2 linked regions of the Thiosocius teredinicola genome follow. The protein of the gene in region 2 interacts with the protein of the main gene of each other region in a pairwise test. Links are inferred from orthologs where the notes say so. Each region holds a gene or a part of one and is shown on either strand. Other genes may lie near its edges.

What was found. The genes of interacting proteins can lie anywhere in the genome.
Region 1: the proteins of bioB (region 2) and B1781_RS08410 interact in binary tests that used the Escherichia coli proteins (3 or more experiments, as listed by UniProt). The link is inferred for Thiosocius teredinicola from one-to-one orthologs.

The regions. Positions count from the first base shown.
Region 1 is NZ_CP019936.1:1,736,895-1,741,734, reverse strand. What follows is about bases 773-3,653. They hold B1781_RS08410 (class II glutamine amidotransferase), read right to left. Parts: upstream 2,681-3,653; coding sequence 1,865-2,680; downstream 773-1,864. Other genes in these bases: B1781_RS08405 (transglutaminase domain-containing protein), read right to left, coding at 2,863-3,653; ahcY (adenosylhomocysteinase), read left to right, coding at 773-1,855. Also shown: B1781_RS08420 (protein-L-isoaspartate(D-aspartate) O-methyltransferase), read right to left, coding at 1-480; more of ahcY, read left to right, coding at 605-772; more of B1781_RS08405, read right to left, coding at 3,654-3,804; B1781_RS08400 (endonuclease/exonuclease/phosphatase family protein), read right to left, coding at 3,728-4,522; phnC (phosphonate ABC transporter ATP-binding protein), read left to right, coding at 4,732-4,840.
Region 2 is NZ_CP019936.1:4,069,731-4,074,606, reverse strand. What follows is about bases 1,028-3,944. They hold bioB (biotin synthase BioB), read left to right. Parts: upstream 1,028-1,945; coding sequence 1,946-2,944; downstream 2,945-3,944. Other genes in these bases: bioF (8-amino-7-oxononanoate synthase), read left to right, coding at 2,969-3,944; B1781_RS19310 (hypothetical protein), read left to right, coding at 1,536-1,949; B1781_RS19315 (ComF family protein), read right to left, coding at 1,028-1,247. In the rest of the region: B1781_RS19325 (alpha/beta hydrolase), read left to right, coding at 1-229; RNA polymerase-binding protein DksA, read left to right, coding at 336-755; more of B1781_RS19315, read right to left, coding at 762-1,027; more of bioF, read left to right, coding at 3,945-4,141; pimeloyl-ACP methyl ester esterase BioH, read left to right, coding at 4,138-4,876. UniProt on the Escherichia coli protein: Catalyzes the conversion of dethiobiotin (DTB) to biotin by the insertion of a sulfur atom into dethiobiotin via a radical-based mechanism.

The DNA.
Region 1 (4,840 bases), 2.3 Mb from region 2 along the record:
GGTCACGATGATCGCGTCGAACGGCGCCTTGTCGGGCCAACCCTCGTAACCGTCACCGAACTTGGTCGACACATTGCGATAACCGAGTGATTTCAGCCTGCGCGCCGCATTTTCGGCGAGTTCCGGCACGATCTCGACCGAGTACACCTCATCGGCCAACTCGGCCAGAACCGCGCACTGGTAACCCGAACCCGTACCCACCTCGAGCACGCGCGCACCCTTGCCGACCTCGGCCAGCTCGGTCATCAAGGCAACGATAAACGGCTGCGAGATGGTCTGCCCGCGCCCGATCGGCAACGGTCGGTTGTCATAGGCATGGTCCTTGAGGTCGTCGTCGACGAACGCATGCCTCGGCACGCGGCGCAGCGCGTCGATCACGGCGGGAGCCAACGCATCCCGGCCCGTCTGACGACGTGTGAGGGCCACATCGTCGTTGATTGCCTGCAACATGCTGTCGGCTTCATGTGTTTTGCTTGACATGCCGCAAACCGTATTGGACGAAGTCTCGATCTACTATAAGCATAGTAGTGAAAACACGGTCGCCATCGAACACCGTTCGACACGCCGGCCGGCTCGTCGTGAACAAACGCGAGGCGTACCCATCATGCACTGCGACATCAAAGACCGGTCTCTCGCCGACGGCGGCCGTCGACGCATCGATTGGGCCTGGTCGGAGATGCCGGTACTGCAGACATTGTTCGAACATTTTGCAGCCGACAAACCGCTCGCCGGGCTGCGCGTCAGCGCCTGCCTGCATATCACGACGGAAACCGCCAACCTGGCACGCGTACTACAAGCAGGAGGCGCCGATATCGCTTTGTGTGCCAGCAACCCACTGAGCACGCAGGACGACGTGGCGGCCGCACTGGTGCACGATTTCGGCATACCGGTGTTCGCTGTGCGCGGCGAAGACAACGAGCGCTACTACCAACATATCGATGCGGCTATCGCCCACCGACCGCAAGTGACGCTCGATGACGGCGCCGACCTGGTCAGCGAGTTGCACAAGCGCGGCGGCCCAACGCTCGACGATGTGGTCGGCAGCACCGAAGAAACCACCACAGGTGTGATCCGACTGCGCGCCATGGCGGCCGACGGCGCCTTGCGCATACCGGTAATCGCCGTCAACGATGCCGATACCAAACACCTGTTCGACAACCGCTACGGCACCGGCCAAAGCACCCTGGACGGCGTTATTCGCGCGACCAACATCCTGCTGGCCGGCCGCACCTTCACCGTCGTCGGTTACGGCTGGTGCGGACGCGGCATCGCCAACCGCGCCCACGGACACGGCGCACACGTCATCGTCTGCGAGGTGGACGCGGTGCGCGCGCTCGAGGCGGCGATGGACGGATATCGTGTGATGCCATTGCGTCAGGCGGCCGCCGAATCGGATTTCATCATCACCGCCAGCGGCGATAAACACGTGCTGGATGCAACCCACCTCGAGACGATCAAGGACGGCTGCGTGATCGGCAACTCCGGGCATTTCAATGTCGAGATCAATATCCCGGCGCTGCAGGCGATGTCGGTCGAGGTTACCCGGCCGCGGCCGCATGTCGACGAATACCGGCTCAACGATGGACGACGTGTACGCCTTTTGGCGGAAGGCCGCTTGGTGAACCTCGCAGCCGCCGAAGGACACCCCGCTGCGGTGATGGATATGAGCTTCGCCAACCAGGCGCTCGCCGTCGCCTATCTGCGCGACCATGCCCTGCCGGCAGGGGTGCATCGCGTACCCGCCGAGATCGACAACGAAGTCGCCGCTCTTAAGCTGGCCGCCATGGGTTTGGCCATCGATGAACTAACGGACGAGCAGGCACAGTATCTCGCAAGCTGGCGGGAAGGTACCTGACGGCCGGTCTTATCGACCGATGCGGCGCTCGACAATCTCGCCATCGCGGATCGCGAGAATCTCCCCCTCTGCGAGCACCTCCCACGATTCGTCGGTCAGCGGTACGCTGGCCACCAGGGTCAATGCCTGCGCAACCGGCGACAGGGTGACCCCGGACCCCGACAGGTCGGGCGTCGCTTCCTCGCAGCTGCGCGTCAGCACGAACATACCCGGCAACACCATCTCCTTGTCGGGCTCGGTGCGGCGATGCGCGTGGACCCACAGCACATCGCCATCGGAATAGATGAAGTTGGCGGAGCCGAGTTCGCGTGTCTGCGCGGCGAAATCGGCGACGGTTTGCAGCCGCTTTGCCAGGTCCGGCACACCGCCCCCGGCCTCATCCCAAAGTGGCGCCAGGCCATCGAGCAGCTTGCAGAATGCGACTTCGGAGTCAGTCTCACCGATCGGACGGAAGCGCGAATGCCGCAGTGGCACCTTGCCGAGCAGATCCGGCAGGTCGCCGTTGTGTGCAAACACGTGGGCACGTCCGCCGAGTTCTCGCACGAAGGGCTGCGTATTGTGCAATGCGCGCTCGCCGAAGCTCGCTAGGCGGATATGCGAGATCACCCGCTGCGTCGGCGGACCGTGCTGCTCGATGAACTTCACCAGGTCGCTCTCGCTCGCGGCACTCGGTTCGCGCAGCAACAAGGCATCGGGACCGGCATAAAACGCCACGCCCCAACCATCGCGATGCGGGCCTTCGGCACCGCCCCGACGCGTCAGGCGTTCGAGCGAGAACCCGACACTGGTCGGCGATCGGCTCGACATCGCAAATAACTCGCACATCTTCAGATCATTCGTTCAAGTTCCCTCGAATCAATAACACAGCCAGGCAGGTAGTGCGAATGACCGGGCGCAAAGAACAGGCAGGGAGACGATGAAAGCTCAATATCCCGGTCGGCGCGTCGTCAACGCCAAACGCGTCCAAGTCAGATCGACCGTCGAGGGCGCGCAATCTCGATGACCACTCAGTTCATGTGTGGCCCATCTATCCTGACGGTGATCTGCGGCTCGACGATCGAGCCATCGGGCATTATCCAGAGCGGCTCTGAGAAATGACTGACTTCGACGCAACCGTAGGGCGTATGAAACACCAGACCGCGCCCGTGGCTCATCAGTACCCGCCTGCCACCAGCGGGATTGAGTGCGGGCGCAAGCTCCGGCACCCGCCACTTCAGATGATGCGCCAAATCCCAGTACACAATGTCGCCGTCGGCCTCGAACATGAGCCAACAATGCATGTCGTGGGTCTGCGATTTTTCCGGATGAACCCAATACCCAGCCAGGTATTGCGCTTTGAGGCCGACGGCTTTGGCCATCGCCATGATATAGCCATGCATGTCGACGCAACTGCCTTGCGCCGTACCACATACCAGGGGCATCTCAGCAGTCGCATCGTTGAATCGTTGTTTGGGGTGGGCGTATTCGAATCGTACGGCGGCATGCTCGACCAGCGCCCGCACCGCATCTGCCTGGTTTGCGCAATGGGCAACGGTCGATCTCGCCGTGTCGACCAACCCGATCGTTGCACGTGTATAGCGATTGTCTGGCTGCCGCCACACCGAAGCGTCGGGCCTGTCCATCGTCAGTTCGATGTCGAAACCGATCGACAGTGCACGGTTGTCGACGGCACACAGCAGCATTGCGCCTTGCGACAACGCATCCGCCGTCAGTCGGCCGGCCAGCGCCGCGTTGGTATACCGAGTGGCAGCAACCCGTTGAAACCATTCACCCGGCGGTATCGGCTGCAGCAGCAACGGCGGTTTGTCCCCAACTCTTAGGTCAGGTTGCTCGACGTCGATCGACACACTCCACAGCATCAGCGTTTCCCCGTCATGCGCATACATCCACCCCGTCCGGCAGATCGAGATCGGCCACGACAGCGGCGTGGTCACTGGCGAAACTGCCATCGCATGTCGGCCGGTCGAGGGCGACAGATAGCGCAGCCCAGCGAATACCCAATACACCGCCACCGAAGCGAAACAGATGATCGATGCATCCGCGGCCGTCGAAGTTCAATGTGTTGAGGTCATTGCCCGCGTTGCATTCGTCCCAGACCGAAATCGCATCGTCCCGTCCGGCCAATCTGTGCAGCGCAGGTGAATGCACGCCGGCGTTGAAATCACCGCCCAACACACACAAATCTGTGACCCTGGTATCCAAAAAATCGACAAGCTGACCCACCTGCTGCGCGCGTAAACGATCGCCGGGATCGAGGTGGGTCAGATGAACGTTGAGCAGCCCCACCACAACCGATCCGAGGTGGCATTCCGCCCACAAGGCGACACGCTCGCCATCGCGCGGGTTGCTGTTCAGCGCCAGGATTCGCGTGGCCGACAGCGGTAAGCGGCTCAATATCGCGAGTCCGGAATAGCAGTCGACCGATCTTTCTCCCACCCGACGCCGCTTGCGACGCGCAGGTGCGAAACACAGATACATATCGAGTGCTCTCGCCAGGAACACGCCAGTATCGATCTCTCCCGCCGATGCCACCAGCACCTCCTGCAGAAGAACGACATCGGGTTCGATCCGCGCCAAGCCGTCGGCAAGACACCGCAAGCGGTTTGCATAATCGCGCTCCCCTTTCCAGGTGTTGAGCGTGACGATTCTGACGCGCTGTCGCTGCATGATTCGGCGATTTTCGATACCGGTAAACCAACAAAAACTACCCGCACGATGTGACAGGCGTTCGATCGACAGAGATCGATCCGCGACGCACCAACCAATCAGCAACGTTGTATAGACAAATCATGGCCGGTAACCGATTTGTCATCGTTCGTAAACGCGGGAGTCATGGCTGCGCCGGGAGAATAGTTACATAAGACGGAGGCCGAGCCATGTCCAAAGCAATCAGCATTCAGCAGCTGAACAAAACGTTCGGCCGGGGATCAAGCGCGCAGACCGCACTGAAGAATATCAACCTGGATATCGCACGTGGCGAAATGG
Region 2 (4,876 bases):
GGTGCGTAGCGCGGTGCCGACCCTGGTGCTGGCCGGCGAGTTTGATCCCGTGACCCCGCCGGAATGGGCGGAAAGTACCGATAAATATCTGGAAAACAGCGAGTTATTTATCTTTCCGGGTATCGGGCACGGGGTACTGGACAGCCATGTCTGTGCGGCCGAGCTGTCTCGGGTGTTTCTCGCCGATCCGCAGAATCCGGCGCCTCCCCAGTGTCTCAGTGGGATCTGAATTCCTGGCCGTGATCGACGCTTTTGCATGCCTTGGGGTTGATTATGGCGGCTGGGTAGGCTAAAAACCCGCGGCCTTAATCATCAATCTTCGGAGTCAGACGAGCATGACGGTGGAACTTCCGGCCGATTACGAGCCGAGCCCGGATGAGGAGTACATGAACCCGATGCAGCTGGAATATTTCCGGCGGCAATTGATTCGCTGGCGCGAGGAGCTGATGACTGAAGCCCAGGAAACGCTCGACAACCTGCGCGACAAGTCGTACCAGGAAGTCGGCGACGAGGCGGACCGCGCCAGCCGCGAAAGCGAGCATGGCCTGGAACTGCGGACCCGCGACCGTTACCGCAAGCTGCAGCGCAAGATCGAGCAGGCGCTCGAGCGTATCGACGATGGCAGCTACGGCTACTGCGAAGATACGGGTGAGCCGATTGGCGTCATGCGTTTGAAGGCGCGCCCGATTGCCACCTTGACGATCGATGCGCAGGAACGCCGTGAGATGAAAGAGCGGGTGCTGGCCGACCGCTGATACGGCCTAACCGTCACGCGGGGTCCGGGCGACCGTCCAGACCTCGACGTGAGCGACCCCGGCGCGCTTCAGACTGTGCGCCGCCTCTTCGGCCGTTGCGCCGGTTGTCATCACATCGTCGATGACCGCCACCCGCGGTGGCAGATCTCCAACACACAGAAACATCCCGCGCGCATTGCGCCGCCGGTTCAGGCGCGACAGCTTGCGTTGTTGTCCGGCCGACCCGCTACGCACCAGGTGGCGCGACGACCATGGGATGTGCAGGTGTCGAGACAATCCACGTGCGATCTCCGCGGCCTGGTTGAATCCGCGTTCGCGCAGTCGCGCGCTGCCGGCCGGGATCGGTAGCAGCAGATCGGGCGGATCTACCGCGGTGTCGATAGCGCCGGCCAGCAGGCCGGTCAGGCTGCGTCCCAGCGCAAGACGGTGGTGATACTTGAAGCCGGCTACCAGGTCGTCAACCGGCGGGGCATAGCGTAGCGGGGCAATCACGTGATCGAACGCCGGTGGATGCGTTTGGCAGTCGGCACATAGGCTTAACCGCGGCGCGCTTGGCGGCAGTGGCAGGGCGCACTGGCGGCACGCATGGTCGTTGTATGGCATGGCGGCGATGCAGCGCGGGCAGATCAGGTCGCCGGGTTGGCGGCACAGCACGCAACTGCTGCCGAATAATTGAGCAATAATTGGCCAGTTGTTAACCATAGAAATCCATTTCGGTTGACAGCGGGCCGTCCGATCCGAATTATGGCGGCTCGATTTTGCCCACGGGACCGGATTGTAATGGAAGTCGCCCCATCAGATGCTGTACGCACGGTCAGCGGACGCTCCTCGCGCTTCGCCGCCATGCAGATGGATATAGGCAACCTTGTCAGCATGTTGCTGCCGCCACTGCCGCTGCTGTGGTTCGGTGGGTCGATGCTGATCTATGCATTGCACCGGCATCACCCGAATCCGCGGGTGGGGCATTTCACGCAGAACGCCGCCTACCGGTTCTACGGCGTGATGGGAGCGATTATCCCTATCGGCACCTTCTTCCCGGGGCGCGGCATAGAGTCCTGGCTGATCGCCTGGGGCGCCGGTTTGGCGATCATCGTGCCCTGGTCGCTGTGGTCGATTGCCCGCATCCGGCGCGAGCAATGGGATGACCTTATTGTTGATGCCGAAGATCACACTATTGAGGAGCACACTTCATGAGCGCCGCCGAGCTCCGCCATGATTGGTCGCTGGACGAAATCCGCGCCCTGTTTGCCTTGCCGTTCAACGATCTGCTGTTTCGCGCTCAGAGCGTGCACCGTCAATATTTCGATCCCAACCAGGTGCAGGTCAGCACCCTGTTGTCGATCAAGACCGGCGCTTGCGCCGAGGACTGTGCCTACTGTTCGCAGAGCGCCAAATACGACACCGGGCTGGAGCGCGAGAAGCTGCTGCCGCTCGACGAGGTGATTGCCGCCGCACAGACTGCGAAAGACAAGGGCTCGACCCGTTTCTGTATGGGTGCCGCGTGGCGCAACCCAACCGACAAGAATCTCGACAAGGTGATCGACATGATCACCGCGGTACGTGGCCTGGGCATGGAGACCTGTGTCACCCTGGGGATGCTGACCGGCACCCAGGCGCAGCGTCTGCGCGAGGCCGGCCTGGATTACTACAACCACAACCTCGACACCTCGCCCGAGTTCTACGGCAACGTCATCACCACGCGCACCTTCCAGGATCGCCTCGATACCCTCAAGCATGTGCGCGAAGCAGGCATCAACGTGTGTTCCGGCGGCATCCTCGGCATGGGCGAGAACGGCACCGACCGCGCGCGCATGTTGCAGGAGCTGTCCAATCTCGAGCAGCATCCGGAATCGGTGCCGATCAACATGCTGGTGCAGATCGAAGGTACGCCGCTGTACGGCAGCGATACGATCGACTCGCTGGAGTTTGTGCGCAGCATCGCGGTTGCGCGCATCCTGATGCCCAAGAGCTATGTGCGTCTGTCGGCCGGACGCACCGACATGAGCGACGAGACTCAGGCGCTGTGCTTCCTGGCCGGAGCCAACTCGATCTTCTACGGTGAGCGCCTGTTGACGACGGATAATCCCGACGCCGATCACGACCAACAGTTGTTCGATCGCCTCGGTATCAACCGGCAGGAGGTCGAACTGGCCGCCGATCAGCAGGTTTGCTGCGGCGCCGGTACCTGATCCAAGTCGAGGCCGGTTCACGGCATGGACGAATCATCGATGCAGTCGTTGCAGGCTGCGCTGGAACAACGTCGACGCGAGGGCCTGTACCGGCAACGCCGGGTGACCGACGGTGCACAGGGGCCGGAACTGGTCGTCGACGGCCGGCGCATGCTCAGCTTCTGTTCCAACGACTATCTTGGTCTGGCTGCCGACCCGCGTCTGGGCGAGGCAGTGAATCGCGGTGTGGCGCGCTACGGCGTCGGCAGCGGCGCGGCGCACCTGATCAGCGGCCATAGCGCTGCGCATCATGCCCTCGAAGAAGAACTTGCCGAGTTCACCGGACGCGAACGTGCGCTGTTGTTCTCGACCGGCTACATGGCCAATCTCGGGGTGCTCAGCGCGCTGCTGGGTCGTAGCGACACCGTTTTGGAAGATCGCCTCAACCACGCCTCGCTGATCGATGGCGGCATCCTGTCACGCGCACGCTTCAAGCGTTATGCGCATGCCGACACCGACGCACTGGCGGGTTTGCTGCGCGAGGGTGAAGCACGTTGCCTGGTGGCGACCGACGGCGTGTTCAGCATGGACGGCGACATTGCGCCGCTGGCTGGTCTGGCAGAGCAGTGCTCGGCCCACAACGCCTGGCTGATGGTCGACGATGCGCACGGTATCGGGGTTGTCGGCCCGCAAGGCAGAGGCAGTATTGTGGCTGCGGAACTCGGTGAATCGGATGTGCCGATCCTGATGGGCACGCTGGGCAAGGCGCTGGGCACGGCCGGTGCATTCGTCGCCGGGCCTGAGGTGCTGATCGAAACGCTGATCCAGCAGGCGCGACCCTATATCTACACCACCGCCATGCCGGCAGCGATCGCCGAGGCAACGCGTGCCAGCCTGCGCATCGTGCTCGACGAGGAATGGCGGCGTGAGCGTCTGCAGGGTCTGATCGTCCGTTTCCGTCGCGGCGCTGCGCGTATCGGGCTCGAGTTGATGGATTCGGAAACACCGATCCAGCCGATTCTGCTCGGTTCTGCGCAGCGCGCGCTGCAATGGAGCGATCGGCTTTACCGCGAAGGTATCCTGGTAACGGCGATTCGCCCGCCGACCGTGCCCGATGGTGCCGCGCGCCTGCGCGTGACCCTGTCGGCGTCGCACACGGTATCGCAGGTCGAGACCTTGCTGAGCGTACTCGAAGAGACGGCGGCTGAGCTGGCATGAGCCTGTATTGCCAGAAGACAGGGCAGGGCGCGCCGCTGGTGTTGCTGCATGGTTGGGGGATGAACGCGGCCGTGTGGGAGCCGATCCTGCCGACACTCGCTGAGCACTTCGAGGTCAACGTGATCGAGTTGCCGGGACACGGCGCCAGCCCGCCGGCGCCCGCTGCCGAGCTACGCGATTGGGCGCAGCTGTGCCTGGATGCCGCGCCCCGGCGTGCCCAGTGGATCGGTTGGTCGTTGGGTGGCCAGGTGGCGTTGCAGGCGGCGCTGATGGCCCCGGCAAGGGTGGGTCGGCTTTCGCTGGTGGGCACAACGCCGCGCTTCGTGCAAAGCGTCGATTGGCCGTGTGCGATGCCGACATCGACCTTCGAGCAGTTTGCCAGGGCGCTGGATGACGACGCCAACGCAACCCTGATGCGTTTTTTGAGTTTGCAGGTGAAAGGTGCGGAGCATGCACGTGAGACGTTGAAGCAGCTGCGCGATGAGGTCGCGCAGCGACCGCCGGCGAGCGCCGAAGGGCTGAGCCAGGGTTTGGAGCTGCTGTTGCGCACTGACCTGCGTGGCGAACTGGCGGAGCTCGCGTGTCCCACCCATTGGTGGTTCGGTGCGCGTGACACGCTGGTGCCTTCGACGATTACGGAATGCCTGGGTGACTGGTTACCGGCGAGCCGGATCGATGTGATCGACGGCGCCGGCCACGCACCGTTTCTATCGCATCCGCAGGAGAGTTTGGATT